Regions from separate parts of the Paenibacillus sp. RU5M genome, predicted to be linked through region 2. Evidence: riboswitches for the same ligand, from Rfam matches in the RefSeq annotation. Region 2 holds a riboswitch; the other holds the start of a gene.
What was found. Region 2 has a riboswitch for glycine ahead of sdaAB (L-serine ammonia-lyase, iron-sulfur-dependent subunit beta). Riboswitches for the same ligand answer to the same signal wherever they lie in the genome.
Positions count from the first base shown of each region.

Region 1: it holds a riboswitch for glycine, as region 2 does, so the genes downstream of both, gcvT (glycine cleavage system aminomethyltransferase GcvT) here and sdaAB (L-serine ammonia-lyase, iron-sulfur-dependent subunit beta) in region 2, are expected to answer to the same signal.

Region 1 is NZ_OBQM01000016.1:64,746-70,382, forward strand. Features, by position in the region: gene CRO25_RS29655 (PTS mannitol transporter subunit IICB) at 1-525, opposite strand, end outside; gene gcvH (glycine cleavage system protein GcvH) at 1,091-1,480, opposite strand; glycine riboswitch at 1,828-1,950, shown strand; gene gcvT (glycine cleavage system aminomethyltransferase GcvT) at 2,252-3,388, shown strand; gene gcvPA (aminomethyl-transferring glycine dehydrogenase subunit GcvPA) at 3,385-4,740, shown strand; gene gcvPB (aminomethyl-transferring glycine dehydrogenase subunit GcvPB) at 4,836-5,637, shown strand, end outside.
Region 2 is NZ_OBQM01000005.1:268,599-274,235, reverse strand. Features, by position in the region: gene CRO25_RS17310 (phosphotransferase enzyme family protein) at 1-204, shown strand, start outside; gene CRO25_RS17305 (MFS transporter) at 234-1,511, shown strand; glycine riboswitch at 1,849-1,972, shown strand; gene sdaAB (L-serine ammonia-lyase, iron-sulfur-dependent subunit beta) at 2,231-2,920, shown strand; gene sdaAA (L-serine ammonia-lyase, iron-sulfur-dependent, subunit alpha) at 2,910-3,854, shown strand; gene CRO25_RS17290 (hypothetical protein) at 4,712-5,637, shown strand, end outside.

The sequences.
Region 1 (5,637 bases), on a different contig from region 2:
TTCTACCCCAGCCGATAACACCTTGCTAATCGCTTCAACGAAAGGCCCGATGCCTTTAAGGGCTAGAAGGGCCAAAATCCCACCAATAATACCAGCGGAGAAGTTGTTAACCAGCATCTCAAACCCTGATTTGATTTTGCCATCGACAGCTTTGTCAAATTTCTTAATGACCCAAGCTCCCAATGGTCCGGCAATCATGGCGCCAAGGAACATTGGAATGTCACTGCCGACAATAACCCCGATGGTCATTATTGCACCGACTACACCACCACGTTGGCCGTGTACCATGGTACCGCCTGTGTAACCGATAAGCAAAGGCAGCAAATATTTGATCATTGGATCAACCAGCAATGCAAAATCTGCGTTAGGGAACCATCCTTTTGGAATGAACAATGCCGTAATCAAACCCCAGGCGATAAATGCACCCATGTTCGGCATAACCATACCACTCAGGAAACGTCCAAACTTCTGAACGCCGACCCGTATTCCTCCGCTTTTTTCGGACTTTGCGTCCACTGAACTCATATTGAAAACCTCCTCAACATATTAAACCTTAATTCCACTGAATTTTGACAACGATGATCCAGATGAACAAAGGTACAAATCTTCAATAAATCTTAATTTACAACCATATCGTAAATGAAAACGGTATCTTCTACAACGAAATGAAAACCTACTTCCGTCATGAACGTTGATGACAAGATTTAAATTTAAAGGATTGTCCCATGTTTGAACCTTGTATATGGAATGGAACCTGTTATTCCCTTTCATGTATCATACCCACGAAATGCCCCATTTTAATGACAAATGAAATTGTAAATTTATTCTATTTGAACGAGCTGTTTCTATCTCAATTAGAAATAATGATGAAACACGTTAATTGATATTCATTCCATCCCATTCGTCTGTTAACAACGAAAAAAGCGCAATTTCCTCACCCTGTCCCAGGTGAGGCAATTGCGCCTAAGTATTCTCCGAATGAGCTGTATCACCATCCGGATCTATAATCAATCGATTCATTTTTATTACGTTAAACGAACTTTTCCATTAAGCTGAAACTCCGTATCTAGCGGAAATTTGTACCTTAATATTATTCCGTATGTTTACGATACGCATCCGCGTTCATCAATGTGGAAAGTGCTGCTGTGAGGTCGCCCTCAACACGAATCTCGATCATCCAGCCTTCCTCATATGGGGAGTTGTTAACCAGCTCCGGGGAATCCTGCAATGCATCATTCACAGCAATAATCGTTCCACTGACAGGAGAAAACAAATCCGAAACGGTTTTGACGGATTCAATCGTTCCAATGCCGTCTTCCGCTTTTACATCCAATTCAAGGTCAGGCAATTCTACAAACACAATGTCACCCAGCTGATGCTGCGCGAACTCGGTAATGCCAATACGTACGGTATCCTCCCCTACGGTCTGCACCCATTCGTGCTCTTCACTGTACAGGAAATCACTTTTCAATTCGCTCATCGATATCCGCCTCGCTTTTCATTAATGAGTGCATGCGTTTCTTTGACCTTAACCTTTTTCCCAGAACATAGCGTATGATATTTTCGATTCAAATGTCAAGATACCTCACAATTTATTTGTTTTTCTTCCTTATATGCCTGTAACTCAAATGGACCCTCCCTACATATAATGGTGAATATTAGAAAAGTAAGCGCACTCTTTATAAATAGACGTACATTAAAATGTTAATTAAAAATTTCATTCGGATTTTTTGTTCATATCTATGATATCGTTCTTGACATCAATAGACGATTCAGGCTTTAATGAGAGTAGTAAATGTGTTTAATTGGTCTATGCAATACCCGCGGATGAATGTAAAGGGAGAGATTACCCTTGACACCCGAATCAGGGTGTACATGCGGTAACGCCGAAGGAGTAAGCCACCGACAAGCGGAGGTGAATCTCTCAGGCAAAAGGACTTTTACGGGACGCAACTCTGGAGAGCATCTAATCGCCCTGTATGGGCGTTATGATCACCCAAGGGGAAACCTGCTGCATCATGCGGCGGGGTAACTCTCAGGTACCAAGGACAGAGCCTAAGAATACAGCGTGCTTCTGGCATGCCGATTCTTTGGCCTGTCCTTTTCCTTTTTCCCAAAAAAACGAAAACAGGTTATAGAGCGGCGCTGCCCATAGCGTCCTTACCTTACTTTTATAATAAAATATGATGCCAGATTCATTGATCCACGGTTATACACTCGGCCGGTTGACGGCCCATGACGAGGTGATTGGATGTCCGATTTGCTTAGAACCCCACTCTTTCCACTCTATCAGCAGTATGAAGGCGTACGATGCATTGATTTTGGTGGCTGGGAGCTCCCGGTACAATTCAGTGGAATTCAGAAAGAGCATGAAGCGGTGCGAGAACGTGCTGGATTATTTGATGTATCCCACATGGGCGAATTCACCGTACAAGGTGAACACGCAGAAGCTTTTTTACAGCACATGACCACTAATGATGTAACAACACTCGTTCCCGGGCAGGCCCAATACACGTTAATGTGTTATCCGGATGGCGGCGTGGTCGATGATCTGCTGATCTATAAACTGAAAGACCAGCATTATATGCTGGTGGTTAACGCCTCCAACATCGACAAGGACTGGGCATGGCTGCAACAGCACATGACGCCAGGCGTAACGATGACTAATGATTCGGATCAAACGGCGCTACTTGCTCTGCAAGGTCCGCTGGCAGTGGATATTCTCAGAACGGTGACAGACACCGATGTGTCTTCGATTGAGCCTTTCCGCTTTGTGGCAAATGCGAAGGTATGTGGCGTTTCATTGCTGTTATCCCGCACCGGATATACGGGTGAAGATGGCTTTGAGCTCTACGTTCCCGCGGAACAAGCTGCTGAGGTCTGGAACGGATTGATGCAAGCCGGAGAAGATCACGGACTCGTTCCGACAGGACTGGGTGCCCGGGATACGCTGCGCTTTGAAGCCAAGCTGCCCCTGTATGGACAGGAATTGTCTGCAACCATCACACCGCTGGAGGCTGGCGTAGGTATGTTTGTGAAGCTAAATGCAGGACCGTTTATCGGACATGAAGCCCTGTTGCAGCAAAAAAATGATGGGCCTGCCCGAAAGCTGGTCGGCATCGAAGTGCTGGAGCGCGGCATCCCTCGTCCTCATTATCCCATTTACGCCGAAGGCGTACAGATTGGTGAAGTAACCACAGGCACCCAGTCGCCTACGTTAAAACGTAATCTGGGGCTGGCCTTGATTGACAGCAAATATGCTGCACTGGGTACCCCGCTGGAGATTGAGATTCGTGGCAAGAAACTGAAAGCCGAGGTCGTGAAGACCCCTTTTCATAAACGGACACGTGCGCCAAAGACACCTACTCAAGGAGCTGATCAAGCATGAGCAAGCATCGCTACATCCCCATGACCGAGCAGGATCAGAGTGCCATGTTGGCAACCATCGGCGTGGAAACGATTGAGGATCTGTTCCATGACATTCCACAGGAGATTCGCTATCAGGGCGAACTGCCTGTTTCCTCCAAACTGGATGAATACGCACTGACACGTCATATGTCGAAGCAAGCGGCAGCGAATGCCAACTTCGAGACACACGCCAGTTTCCTGGGTGCAGGCATTTATGATCACCACGTTCCCTCCGTCATTAATCATGTCATCTCCCGTTCCGAGTTCTATACAGCCTATACACCTTATCAACCCGAGATCAGCCAAGGAGAATTGCAGGCGATTTTCGAGTTTCAATCCTACATCTGTGAGTTGACAGGCATGGCTGTAGCCAATGCCAGCATGTACGATGGTGCAACTGCATTTGCGGAAGCAGGCAATCTGGCCGCAGCGGCAACCCGCCGCAAACAGCTGATTGTGTCACGTACCGTGCACCCCGAATCTCGTCAGGTATTGCAAGCTTATGCTCACGGCCTCAATCTGGAGATTGTTGAGATTGGATATCAAAATGGTGTAACAGACTGGGATGCCCTGCAAGCCGCCGTGTCCGATGACACCGCAGCCGTCATGATTCAAAGCCCGAACTTCTTCGGCGCCGTGGAAAATGTAAAACAGGCCGCAGACCTTGCGCATGCGCACAAGAGCCTGCTCGTGGTCAGCGCCAACCCGCTATCGCTGGGTCTGCTGGAAGCCCCAGGCAAGCTGGGTGCTGACATCGTCGTTGGCGACGCGCAGCCCCTTGGCATCGCCGCTTCACTCGGCGGCCCAACATGCGGATACTTCGCCGTATCCCAGGCTCATATGCGCCGAATTCCTGGCCGAATTGTAGGCCAGACAACGGACCGCAACGGCAAGCGTGGTTTTGTACTCACGCTGCAAGCACGGGAACAGCATATCCGCCGTGAAAAGGCGACGTCCAACATCTGTTCCAACCAGGCGTTGCTCGCGCTGAGCGCCTCTGTATATATGTCCATTATGGGTAAACAAGGCATGATCGACGTTGCTGATTTGAATTTGCAAAAGAGCCATTATGCCCTTAATACGTTTACCGCAATTCCAGGCGTCTCTCTTACGTTTACCGCCCCTACGTTCAATGAGTTTGTTATCCAACTGCCTGAAGGAACAAATGTGGAACCACTGCAACTGAAATTGCTCGATGCAGGTTTCATTGGCGGGTATGAACTTGGCCGTGATTATCCCGAGCTCGCCGGACATATGCTGATTGCAGTTACTGAACGACGCAGCAAGGAAGAGATCGACGAATTCGCACGTGTATTGGAGGGATCGCTGTGACTCAGGAAACGACAACAAAGACAACTACGACGACATCAGCACAAGGACAATCGGAAACGGTAACCTCTATCTCCACTTCGGGCCAACCTGAAACTATCACAACAGACACTAACCAGGCTGCCTCTCCAGCACCGGAGCAATCGTTGATTTTTGAACTCAGCAGTCCGGGTCGGGTCGCTTATTCGTTGCCCGAATGCGACGTTCCCCGTCAAGCTGTGGATTCCCTGATTCCCCGGGAAATGCTTCGGTCGGAAGCAGCAGCATTGCCTGAGGTTTTTGAAGTTGACGTCATTCGCCATTACACTGCCCTGTCTCGTCGTAATTTCGGGATAGATAACGGATTCTATCCGCTGGGCTCTTGTACGATGAAATATAATCCGAAGATTAATGAGGATGTGGCCCGTTACAACGGGTTCGCCAAAATTCATCCATATCAGCATGAATCCAGCATTCAAGGTGCACTTGAACTGCTCTACACGTTGCAAAATGACCTTGCCGGACTTACCGGGATGGACGCCGTTACGCTGCAACCGGCCGCTGGTGCACATGGCGAATGGACCGGGCTCATGATGATCCGTGCTTACCACGAAGGTCGTGGTGAACGGCGTACGAAAGTCATCGTACCCGATTCTTCTCATGGGACCAACCCGGCAAGTTCAACCGTAGCAGGTTTCGAAACGGTAACGATTCCTTCCCGCGCAGACGGTCTGGTAGATCTTGACGCACTTCGCGCAGCTGTTGGTTCGGACACCGCAGCGCTCATGCTGACTAACCCGAATACACTCGGACTCTTTGAAAAAGACATTCAGGAGATTGCCTCCATTGTGCATCAGGCAGGTGGCTTGCTGTACTACGATGGAGCCAACTCCAATGCCATTATGGGCATCACCCGACCTG
Region 2 (5,637 bases):
GGATATACGGAGCAGACAGGACCACTGACGAAGCGTGATATTCGGTTAATGGAAGGATTCATGCTGATCTTTACGTTCGGCTATTTTGCATTTCAGATGGAGAATGAGTCCAGGTACGAATGGATGAAAGAGCGGATGCCTCTTATATGCAGCAAATTTTGTAGACCATATCTGCAGAACGAGAGTATTTTCTATGAGTTATAATTTGTGATTTCTAGTGGGTGGGTAGCGCTATGAAGAACATTCGTGCAAAGAGAGTTGCATCGAAGGGGCAGTCTGGTGGCTGGAAGCATGCCGGATTGCTACTTAGCGGAGTGGGCATATCCAATCTGGGTGATTTCATATATATTGTGGCGATCAACCTGATGGTATTGAATATGACACAGTCTCCAGCGGCAGTCGCAGGGTTGTGGATTATCTCGCCGATTGCTTCGGTGTGCACTAAGTTTTGGTCAGGCAGCCTGATTGATCGTTATGATCAGCGACAGCTGATGATTGGTGCTGATATGCTACGGGCATTGTTGGTGGCGGCGCTCCCACTGATGTCCAGCCTATGGATGATGTACGCAGTGATGTTTCTGATCAGCATGTCTTCATCTATATTTGTCCCTTCCTCTCAGGTATACATTACCCGGTTGGTACCTGCTGAACGGCGCAAGCGCTTCAATTCCCTACAAGCCCTGATCAGCTCAGGGGCATTTATTACCGGCCCAGCAGTTGCAGGAGTGATGCTAATTTATTTATCTCCGGCGGCAGCCATTTATGCCAATGCGGTTTCTTTTGCTGCTTCTGCGTTGATTCTAATGTTTCTTCCCAAACTGGGCATTGGAGAACAGAATATAGGGACGGGAAGCAGACTGACACCTCGGATGATTGCCCAGGATTGGAGAGCTGTACTGAGCTTCAGCCGAAAGTCGGGCTACGTGGTCGGTATATATGCCCTGTTCCAGATTATTCTGGTGGTCGGCATGTCGCTGGATGCTCAGGAAGTGGTGTTTATCCGTCAGGTGATGAACCTGCCTGAATCACAGTACGGAGCATTAATGAGTATCACCGGAATCGGTTATTTGGCAGGTTCCATGCTGGTTTGGATGTTCGCCAAACATTTGCCGATCCGTCACATGATGGGTGGCGGTGTACTTCTGGTCGCGCTGGGTTATTTTCTGTTCTCCCGTTCATTCTCGTTTGAGCTGGCGGCGGTTGCCTTTATTCTGCTCGGTCTGTGCTCCGCACTGGCGAATACGGGCCTGGTTACCTTTTATCAAAATAATATCCCTGTCGATCTGATGGGGCGAATGAGCAGTGTACTTGGACTAGTGTTAAGTATGCTACAGGTGGCTTCCATTTTGATTGCAGGCGTAGTGGCCGAGCAGTTGTCACTTCGTATGGTATATACAGTTGTATCCGGGGTTATGCTGCTGGCTGCGTTGGGATTGTGGGTGACGAGTATGCTTCCTTCCCGAAGCAGGTATTACGATGAACCATCGAAGCCCAAGGCGATGGTGGGGTGACAGGCAGAAATACGGCAATTCTAATACAGAATAAAGGTTGCCTGAATACCCGAACCGTTCTGTGGAACATAACATAAATAGTATTAAACACTGATAGTCACTAATAGAAAATGAACAATGTATACGCTTTCGAGATGAAACGCATTAACACATTCATGTGATGAAAGTTTACAGTTCGTTAATTTATTTAGTGTATAAAATGGAAAAAAGCAAATATTCACAAAGAAATCGTTAAGTTTGTTGACACTGATCTTCCGGTCGATTAATCTTAATGAGAAAGTATTAAAAACTTCAATTATCGTTCTGTTACAAGATCAGAATGGTTCCATACAGCGAATGATAGCGAGCGGGAGAGACCTGGGCATGTCGAGTAAAATGGCAGCTGTCGGGCACCGAAGGAGCAAGCTGCTACGCACCCGGCGCAGTGGTTAATCTCTCAGGTAAATGTACCATCGTTGGACGCAACTCTGGAGAGTGCGCGAAACTGCGCCACCCAAGGGGTATATGGTCAAGCAGCACGGTGTGCAGGGTGACATCACCTGTGAATACAGGAATGCATCGATCCGCCGCGCTGCTTATCATGAAACTCTCAGGTATCGAGGACAGAGAGAGGGCCTAGGGCCTTCTTCTGTCCTTTTCTCATGTCATCATTCAGTAATAAAGGAACATTATGGGTGTACGTCTGGATGAAAATGACGATTATAAATGGAGGGTTTGCGATGCGTTTTAAAGACGTTTTTTCAATTATTGGTCCGTCCATGACAGGTCCATCAAGTTCACATACGGCTGGAGCGGCAAGATTGGGGCGAATTGCCCGTCAGTGGCTGGGATGCACGCCTGAACGCGCTCGATTAACACTGTATGGCTCGTTCGCCGATACGTATCAGGGGCATGGTACAGATCTTGCGTTGATCGGTGGCCTGCTTGATTATGTGACTGATGATCCACGTATACCGGATGCAGAACAATATGCAGAGGAAGCGGGTATGGAGGTAGAGTTTTTCACAAGCGGCCTGCCTGCTCCTCATCCGAATACGGTCAAAATTGAACTGTGGCATGGAGCCCGCCAATGCTCACTAATCGGTGCTTCCATCGGCGGAGGTAGTGTATCAGTGCATGCATTGAATGATTTTCGTGTACAGATCAGCGGAGAGTTCCCCACACTTGTACTGCGCCATTCGGACAAAGCAGGGGTGCTCGCTTCCGTAACCTCGACCATCAGTTCGTCCGGGGTGAACATCGGGTACATGCAAGTGGATCGGAAAGCCCGGGATGGTGAAGCATTGACAGCGATGGAGATGGATGGTGTGCCGAATCCTGAGATGCTGAACCGACTGCGGTCACTGGATCATATGCTGGACATTCGCGTGATTGATTTAAAGAGAGGGGTCGAGCCTGATGCGGTTTAAACATCTACATGAACTGAATACCATCTGTACAGCAGAATCCAAAACCATCGCCGAGCTGATGATCGAAGAGCAGGTTCAGGAGACGAATATCCCGGAAGCGGACGTTATACAGCAGATGTCAGATTACTATCAGGTGATGAAGGAAGCTGTACACAAAGGGCTGACAGAAGATACGACATCACGCAGCGGTTTGACTGGCGGAGACGGCAAAAAAATGGCTGAGTACATTCGTAAAGGTGAGACTTGTTCTGGAGATGCTTCTGCACTGGCCATGGCGTATGCCCTTTGTGTATCGGAAGTGAATGCCTCCATGGGCCGGATCGTAGCGACACCGACAGCCGGTTCTTGCGGCATCATTCCGGGTGTGTTTATCAGCTCCCAAGAGCGTTTTGGCTGGAGTGACGAGCATCTGGTGAACGGTCTGTTCTGTGCGGGAGCGATTGGTTATGTCATTGCCAACAATTCATTTATCTCCGGTGCCGAGGGTGGCTGTCAGGCTGAAGTGGGTTCTGCCATCGGTATGGCCGCTGGAGCCATGGTGGAGCTGCGTGGAGGGACGCCGGAGCAAGTGGTTCATGCGGTTGGCCTCGCGTTAAAAAATACATTAGGCCTTATCTGCGATCCCGTCGCAGGCCTCGTGGAAATTCCGTGCATCGTGCGTAACGGACTGGGTGCCGTAACTGCGTTGGCTGCGGCCGACATGGCGCTGGCCGGGGTACGAAGTGCCATTCCTTCTGACGAAGTCATTGATGTCATGCTGGAAGTGGGCAGTGCGATGCCGAGCAGGCACCGTGAAACGGCCCAAGGTGGGCTTGCCCAAACACCGACAGGACGGAAAATGATGGAGAAGCTTGCTAAACCGAAGGCGAAGCGTGCGGAGCCTGAGACTGAAGCTGAGTCTCCTGCTGAAAATGAACCAGAAGCCAAGGCATAACATGCATGAACGTACATGAACTGAATTTAATTCGTGGAGCTTGATCATTAACGGTAATGATCTGTTACCATTATGATAAAAAAGCCGATACGAATTCTTCCTGGTGAAGAAGCGTATCGGCTTTTTGGTATTATCAGGTTAGCCTGTAATTACTGGTTGGCCTTTTTTTGTGGTCGTTTTACGATGGGGAGCCAGGAGAACGTGGCCGCTTGGGGGGACCTCGTTACAAGAGGCTGTTCTCACGCGACCTCCAAAAGATCATTTTTGAGTTGGAAGGGTTTCGACCTGTAAAAAAGAAAGCGCGGTGTGTAGCTGAAATGAAGAAGTTTAGCGATACGAAACAACTCGTGGCATTTGCAGGCCATGACCTTTAGTTCAGGAAAGTATACAGCGACAAGCGCACGAATACAAAACGAGGCTCGAAGAGGCTCGGACGTTCTCTGTACTTGGCTGAGCAATGCGAGATGAGGAAAAACGTATACTTAATCCCCACTGCTTCGTCAGCTCGTGGATTGAGGTCTTCCTGTGAGTTGGCGGCGAAGTACAAACGAGGTGAATCCAGAGATGCCCGGACGCTCGATTGACTCTTCTATCTTTTTGCGATGGGGTTAATGATCTTGGCTCCCGAACCGGCCCTTTAGCAATTGATGAGTTTATTTCTCGACATATCTCAAGCGAAAACAAAAAGAACAAAACGTTTATTTTTTATAACTAAACGAATGGACTCTGGCTTACCCAGTTATATAGGTTTGATTGTGAACGGATATGTGAAAGTTGAGTTATAAAAATTTTTATATAATTCCATTTGTTACTATGGTATTATTATGTTGAAATATACAAAAAAAGGAGGATTTTTTATGAAAAGTATCAAGTTGGCTGCAAATTTTCTTCTTACTTCTGTTCTTGCTTTTAGTTTATCTGTACCAGCCCTTGCCCAACAAAGTGAAATAGAAAACATTGATGTGTCTAAAGGGGTATTCTTGCCAATTAACACATTCAACGATCTTTATGGTAAACCAACGAGCCATACAGATGATATCCCAATTGTTGGAGGAGATGCGAGCATTCAAATCCAAAGTATTAAGCTTACTGGAAGCGAATTATCACTTTCTGCGACAGTAAATTACAATAACCAAACTAAAGCACTTGATGCTACTGGTGAGCTTTACAACAGCTATAAGCAACAAGATTCTATTAACAGTGTTGTCGGTGACCTTAAAGATAGTAACGGTAATTTTGACATTAAATTGTTTGATGTTTATAATGACACATTTAAAGATAAGATGATCGTAGATCAGTCTCTTCAAAACAAACCTCATTTGAAAGCGTATTTAACAGATCATCAGGAAAATATCCTACTATTTGAGATCCCTCTCCCTGATGATTTAGAATATATTTCTGTTAATAATATTGAAGAGATTGATACAAATAAGGACTTTTTTTGGTTTACTGGTGTAATTACCCCATATGAACAAAAAGAAATTCCGACGGATGAAAAAATTAAAGCTGAACTTGGTGTATCTTCTATTGGCCTAAAAGCAGTTGGGAGTTTTTCGGATTGGACACATAGTACAACCTATTATAAATCTTTCTATATTGGTAGCGATTATATTCAAGCCTATTCCTTACCTTATGGCTCATGGAAAGCTTTGGATGTAAAAAATCAATCTACATGGACAAACAGCTTTAAAATTGCGGAGCATGTGACTGTGAATGGAACAACCAATAGAAGTGTTGACAGCCCGTTTAAATATCGTAATGTGAAATTAAGTACGGGGGTTGG